One region of the Mesorhizobium sp. M0317 genome, then DNA from elsewhere that is predicted to be linked to it. Evidence: riboswitches for the same ligand, from Rfam matches in the RefSeq annotation. Region 1 holds a riboswitch; each other region holds the start of a gene.
The links. Region 1 has a riboswitch for thiamine pyrophosphate ahead of thiC (phosphomethylpyrimidine synthase ThiC). Riboswitches for the same ligand answer to the same signal wherever they lie in the genome.
Positions count from the first base shown of each region.

Region 2: it holds a riboswitch for thiamine pyrophosphate, as region 1 does, so the genes downstream of both, thiB (thiamine ABC transporter substrate binding subunit) here and thiC (phosphomethylpyrimidine synthase ThiC) in region 1, are expected to answer to the same signal.
Region 3: it holds a riboswitch for thiamine pyrophosphate, as region 1 does, so the genes downstream of both, NKI88_RS11950 (YkoF family thiamine/hydroxymethylpyrimidine-binding protein) here and thiC (phosphomethylpyrimidine synthase ThiC) in region 1, are expected to answer to the same signal.

Region 1 covers NZ_JAMYRV010000054.1:40,320-42,580, forward strand. Annotated here, with positions in the region: gene pmtA (phospholipid N-methyltransferase PmtA) at 1-455, shown strand, start outside; TPP riboswitch at 638-754, shown strand; gene thiC (phosphomethylpyrimidine synthase ThiC) at 858-2,261, shown strand, end outside.
Region 2 covers NZ_JAMYRV010000053.1:2,898-5,158, reverse strand. Annotated here, with positions in the region: gene thiB (thiamine ABC transporter substrate binding subunit) at 118-1,125, opposite strand; TPP riboswitch at 1,169-1,283, opposite strand; gene NKI88_RS27480 (thiamine diphosphokinase) at 1,446-2,105, shown strand; gene NKI88_RS27475 (ABC-F family ATP-binding cassette domain-containing protein) at 2,107-2,261, shown strand, end outside.
Region 3 covers NZ_JAMYRV010000012.1:112,239-114,499, forward strand. Annotated here, with positions in the region: gene NKI88_RS11945 (ABC transporter permease) at 1-106, opposite strand, end outside; gene NKI88_RS11950 (YkoF family thiamine/hydroxymethylpyrimidine-binding protein) at 362-970, opposite strand; TPP riboswitch at 961-1,073, opposite strand; partial or broken gene NKI88_RS11955 (GSU2403 family nucleotidyltransferase fold protein) at 1,284-1,673, shown strand; gene NKI88_RS11960 (hypothetical protein) at 1,939-2,190, shown strand.

The sequences.
Region 1 (2,261 bases):
TGAACCCACGGTCAGGATTGCCGATTCTGGAGCTTGGCGCGGGAACCGGTGTCATCACAAAGGCGATCCTGGCCAGGGGAATCAAGCCGCGCCAGCTGGTTTCAGTCGAATATTCCAGGATTTTCTACGACGGCCTGGTGCAACGCTTCCCGAATGTGGACTTCAGATTGGGCGACGCATTTGCGCTGGACGAAGCGCTGGGTGAGCGCAAAGGTGAACAGTTCGATTGTGTTATAAGTGCAGTCCCGCTGTTGAGCTTTCCAATGCAACAGCGTGTCGCGCTGGTTGAGGATCTGCTTGCCCGTATTCCTGCCGGCCGGCCCGTGATTCAGATCACATACGGACCTCTGTCGCCGGTGATCAAGATGCCAGACCGTTACGTGGTTTCCCACTATGACTTCGTCGTCCGCAACATACCGCCGGCACAGCTCTGGACTTATCGTCGAGCAGTCTAGCCAAATCTGGACGGTTTTCCTTCTCTGAGGGTTCCGCTGAGTGGTGGCCTTGCACCCAAATAGGATGTGGAACAGAGCAGGGGCAGATGCCAGATTGCCAAGAAGACGACGCGGTCCTGGTTGATTTGACAGTGGCCGGGCCAAATGCGCTTGACAAAGCCGCGCCGGCCCGTTCAACCTGAGGCATTCACCAGGGGAGTCCCGGCAAGGGGCTGAGATACTGCTGGCTTTCGCGGCGCAGTGACCCGTTGAACCTGATCCAGTTCATACTGGCGTAGGGACGGTGCAAGCGCTCTGCGGGAGTTCACGCCCGAGGTCCTGTTTCGGCAGGTCCACAGAAGCGTCTTTTCATCCTTCCGGCACAGAACTGGGTCTCCAATGCATGAGCAAAGGAGCCTCAAGATGAATGCCCTCACCCCCGCCGTGTCGACAGGGCCGCTGGCTGCCTCACGGAAAATCCACAAGTCTGGCGTCCTCCATCCGCACATCAAGGTGCCGATGCGCGAAATCTCCGTCCACCCGACGGCCGGCGAGCCGCCCATCACCGTCTACGATCCGTCCGGCCCCTATACCGACCCGACTGTCGAAACCAGTATCGAAAAAGGCCTGGCCCGGCTTCGCCATGAATGGATTACGGCACGCGGCGATGTCGAAGCCTATGACGGCCGTCATGTCCAGCCGGAAGACAATGGATTTGCCACTGGCGAGCGCCTGACACCGGAATTTCCCATACGCAACCGGCCGCTCAGAGCTAAGGCCGGTAAGGCAGTGACCCAGATTGCCTATGCGCGCGCCGGCATCATCACGCCTGAAATGGAGTTCGTCGCCATCCGCGAGAATCTTGGCCGCGAGATGCTGCGCGGCCAGCTTGAGCGCGACGGCGAAGCCTTCGGCGCGGCGATTCCAGACTTCGTGACGCCGGAATTCGTGCGCGACGAGGTGGCTCGCGGACGGGCGATCATTCCCGCCAATATCAATCATCCCGAGAGTGAGCCGATGATCATCGGCCGTAATTTCCTGGTGAAGATCAACGCCAATATTGGCAACTCGGCGGTCACCTCGTCGATGGCCGAGGAAGTGGAAAAGATGGTCTGGGCCATCCGCTGGGGCGCCGACACGGTGATGGACCTCTCGACCGGCCGCAACATCCACAACATCCGCGAATGGATCGTGCGTAATGCGCCGGTGCCGATCGGCACGGTGCCGCTCTATCAGGCGCTCGAAAAGGTCGGCGGCATTGCCGAGAATCTGACCTGGGAGGTCTACCGCGACACGCTGATCGAACAGGCCGAACAGGGCGTCGACTATTTCACCATCCACGCCGGCGTGCGGCTGCATTACATCCCGCTGACCGTTGACCGGGTCACGGGCATCGTCTCGCGCGGCGGCTCGATCATGGCCAAATGGTGCCTGCACCATCACCGGGAGAGCTTCCTCTACGAGCATTTCGCCGAGATCTGCGACATCGCCAGAGCCTACGACGTCTCTTTCTCGCTCGGCGACGGCCTTCGTCCGGGCTCGATCGCCGATGCCAACGACGCGGCGCAGTTCGCCGAGCTGGAAACGCTTGGCGAGCTGACGCAGATCGCCTGGGCGAAGGATTGCCAGGTGATGATCGAGGGCCCCGGCCACGTGCCGATGCACAAGATCAAGCAGAACATGGACAAGCAGCTCGCTGTCTGCGGCGAGGCGCCGTTCTATACGCTTGGACCGCTGACGACCGACATCGCGCCGGGCTACGACCACATCACCTCAGGCATTGGCGCCGCGATGATCGGCTGGTTCGGCACCGCCATGCTCTGCTAC
Region 2 (2,261 bases), on a different contig from region 1:
CCGCCCCATCCTCGCCGCGTTGGAGGTTGACGAAAGCTTCTGAGCGCTTGATCTCCCCCCTTGCGGGGGAGATGGCCGGCACGCCAGAGGGGGGTGTTCAAGCGCCATCCTGAATTCCTACTTGCTCATCACCGCCAGCCATTCATCCACCCAGGCCTTGCGATTTGCCGCGACCTCTTCCGGGCTGAACAGCAAGGTCTTCGCCGGCTTGACCAGCCTATCAAAAGCCGGATTGAGCGGCTTGTCGGTTTTCCCGGCCGGGAACATCCAGTTGGTCTCCGGAATGACATCCTGGAATTTCGGCCCGGTCATGAAGGCCAGGAACTTCGCCGCCAGCGGATTCTTCGCGCCCGTGGTGGTGATGCCGGCGACCTCGATTTGCAGATACTCGCCTTCCTCGAACGAGGCCGCCTGGTAGCGCCCGGTGTTCTCGGCCACCATGTGGTAGGCCGGCGACGTCGTATAGGAAAGCACCATCGGCGCCTCGCCCTTGGTGAACAGGCCGTAGGCCTCGCTCCAGCCCGGCGTCACCGTCAGCACTTTGCCCTTGAGTTTCGCCCAGGCTTCCGGCGCCTTGTCGCCATAGACCGACTTGACCCACAGCAGCAGGCCGAGGCCCGGCGTCGACGTCCTCGGATCCTGGATGACGATCTTGTCGGCGGCATCGCCCTCGACCAGTTCCTTCAGGCTCTTCGGTGGGCTCTTCAGCTTTTCGGTGTCGTAGACGACGGCGAAATAACCATAATCATAGGGCACGAAAGTGTCGTCGCTCCAGCCGCCCGGCACGTTGTTTTCAGCCACCGCGCCATGTGGGACAAACAGGCCGGAAGCCTTGGCTTCCGCGGTGAGGTTGGTGTCGAGACCAAGCACGATATCGGCCTTGGTCGAGGCACCTTCGAGCTTGACGCGGTTGAGCAGCGCGACGCCGTCGGCCACCGAGACGAAGTCGACGCTGCAGCCGCACTCGGCCTCGAATTCCTTCTTCACCTGGGGGCCCGGACCCCAGTCGGCAGTGAAACTCTCATAGGTATAGATCGTGAGTTTTTCCTGCGCGGACGCAGAGCTTGCCAGTAGCGAAACAGCAAGCCCCAGCGCTGGGACAAGACGGGACAAAAACATGCGCATCGGCGCCTCCTTCATTCGTGTTGAAAGGAATTGAGGCGTCGGGCTGTCCGAAGCGTCTAATCCCTCCGCCGGTACAAACCGGATCAGGTTCAGCGGGTTGGCGAGACTGCCTCTCAGCCGGTCCGCGAAGATCGCGTCCGGCACCCCGTTAGAGCGTTTCGACACATAGGCCCGGCCAAGGTGCCACGCAAGTGGAAGTTTGCCCGAGCATGATCCCGGAAAGTGGAATCCGTTTCCGGAAAAAGATCATGCTCCAACAAAGAGTGACGGTGCCGATCGGCCTTCCGTTTCGTCGGCGGGGCTGGTAAGGGCCAGCGGATATGAGCACATTCACCATCCTGCTTGGCGGCGATCTCGTCCGCACGCCGCGGCTCGACCGCCAGGTCGCGGGCACGCGCGTCATCGCCGCCGACGCCGGCATCGATCATGCCCGCCTGCTCGGCCTGATGCCGGAGCTGTGGGTCGGCGATTTCGATTCCGTGCCGGCGGACCTGCCTGCCGATCTCGCCGCCGTGCCGCGGGAGGTGTTTCCTCCCGAAAAGGACAAGACCGATGGCGAACTGGCGATCGCGGCGGCATTGGAACGCGGCGCCACCAGCCTGGTGCTGGCCGGCGCTTTCGGCGGCAAGCGCGCCGACCACGCCTTCCTCCATCTGGCGCTCAGCCTGCGGCTGGCCGAGGCCGGGACAAAAGTGCTGTTGACCAGCGGAGCGCAGGAAGGCGCCCCTCTGCTGCCTGGCAAGGCCGGCTTCGACTATGCCGACGGAACGCTGTTTTCGGTGCTCGGCTTTTCCGATCTTTCGGGCCTCACCGTGTCCGGCGCGAAGTGGCCGCTCGACCATGTCGAGGTCGTGTTCGGCTCGTCGCTGACCATCTCGAACGAGGTCAAGTCCAACACGACCGGGGGAGGCCTCGAAATAGCGCTCGGCCATGGCCGCGCGCTGCTGCTCGCCCACCCCTACCCCTTGCCTGAAAGCTGACATGGCCCCGCCCCTTCTCAACCTCGACGGCATAAGACTGACCTTTGGCGGCACGCCGCTGCTCGATGGCGCCGAACTGACGGCGTCCGCCGGTGACAAGATCGCGCTCGTCGGCCGCAACGGCTCCGGCAAGTCGACGCTCCTGAAGATTGCTGC
Region 3 (2,261 bases), on a different contig from region 1:
CCCACGCCGCGAGGAGCAGGGCGGAGGCGCAGGCGGCGGGGATGGTCTTGGCGATGGCTGCGGCTAATCTCCCCCCTCGAGGGGGAGATGTCGCCGAAGGCGACAGAGGGGGTCGTCTCGCATAGAGCGCCCACGCCTTGCCGATGCGAAAAGGACGTCGGCGCTCCACGCGCTGGGACCCCCTCTGGCCTGCCGGCCATCTCCTGCTCGAGGGGGGAGATTCGTGGGCATCGCGGTCTTCGCCAATCGCCAATGGCTCCCCTCCTCTCTGTGCTGAGGGGTCAGAGGCATCTCCTCCACGCAATAGGTCAGATAAACCAGCCACGGCAATATCCTCAAGGAACGACGCTTGAGCCGCGGCTCAGACGGCGCTCGGGCTGTTCGCCGAGATCGTGATGTCGAGGGTGACGTGGCCGGCGCCGGGGCCGAAGCGGCAGAAGGCCTCGTTGAGCGTGGCAAACACGGCACCGGCATCGCCACGCAATTTGGTGCAGAAGTTCTTTGAGCGCTCAAAGACGCCGGACTGTTTCAGGAAATCGATGCAGCCGTAGATCTCGTCCATATGGTCGCCCGTGCCCATAACGTAGAGCGAGAACTGCGCCGCCACCGGCTGGCCGGTCGACGGCGTGGCCTGGACAGCGCGGATCGCGGCGATCTTGCGCTCGTCCAGCGGAATGGCGGGGCCGCCGGTCTCGTCGGAGCGGCAGATCGGATCGTCGGGCTCGCCCGGACAGCCGCGCGAGACCGCCGCCGAAAGCACGCAGTGCTTGCCGCTTCTGGCCGCCGCGACGAACAGGTCGCGCATGGCGGGAAACAGCACCTCGGGCGGCCCGACCGTAAGGGTCGAGATGTCATCGGTTTCGATCCGCAGCCGGTCGCGCCACGGATCGAGCGCGCCGAGCGCGCCGAGGATGACGCCGACGAAATCGTCGGTCATGGGATAAAGGGAAATCTGTGCGCCTGAAAACATCGCCCGCCTCGCTCCGCTGGTATTATCCAGATCAGCTTTAGGGTCCGAAGGCTTGCCGCCCTCATCTCAGCCCCGACGATACGGAGCACCCCTGTGGATGGGCGGGTTAAAGCACCGTTCGCGGCATTGGGGAAGCCGTTTGTTGAGGCACTGCGGGAAAGTGTTTTGGGCCAGACGTGCCGGGCGCCCGGGCGTTAACAGACGACTCGTCAGTTCGTTGCGTTATAACGTTTCCACGAACTTCTTATAACTGCGTTGAAATTCAAGCTGATAAACGTAATTATAAGAAAATGGCAGAGACTCCGCGCAGCCCTTACGGTTTCTGGATTTCCTTATCCGCGACCCCATCCGGACTGTGCTCCTGCATCGCTCGGGCTTGCCTGTGCTGGTCCCCTCGCCCCAGCGCTACGCCATCCACAAGCTGATCGTCGCCTCGCGACGCGGGCCGAGCGCTGGCGCCAAGCGGGAGAAGGATCTCCATCAAGCGCGCCTGCTGACCCAAGCGCTCGAAGCCACGCGTCGCCAGGACGACCTTGCCTTCGCCTTCATGGAAGCGTGGGACAAGGGCGAAAACTGGCGCGAGACGATCCGGGGCGGCTTGAACCTGTTCGACGCCGCCACGAGGGAAAACAGTCACACCATCCTGGGGAAATCCCTCCGCGAAATTGGTGCGACTCCTGAAGGATTCACGATGCGGGATTAGCTGAAGCGACCGCTGCTATATTCATGTCCATCGTCCCAACCGTACGAAATTGGCTTGACGCTTATTCGTACATAAAGTACGATATCTCTTTTCGCAGAGAGGAATGTCCTTGAGCACAGCGAACCATGTTGCCTTCGCCGATCTCTCTCGGCCTTTGCTGTCACCCCCGTCGTTGCCGCCGCCTTTGTTGCCGCCGCCTTTATTGCCGCCCCCTTTGTTGCCCTTGTCATTCGATCAGTGCGAACGCCTCGCCGGGGCTTGGCGAATGGCCAGCCAAGACATCGCCGACGACATCCGCTTCATCCGCCAATATCTGAAAGTCGTTGCCGAGAAGGACGAGAGGCTGTCGACCGGCACCCTTGTTCACAGCCGCGCCTATGTCGAGGCCTGCGCCGGCTGGCTGCCACAGACCGTGACGCGCTATCTGCGCCACCTGCGCCAGATCACCGAATGCGAACTGGCCATGACAGCTGCCGGCATTCGCTTTGCGCTGTCGAGTTATGCCTGGGAGGCATGAGGGCGCCTGTCGCCAAACACAAGGAATTGCGCTGCCCGTCGCAGGCGCAATTCGTCAGGTTGAGAGGCTCG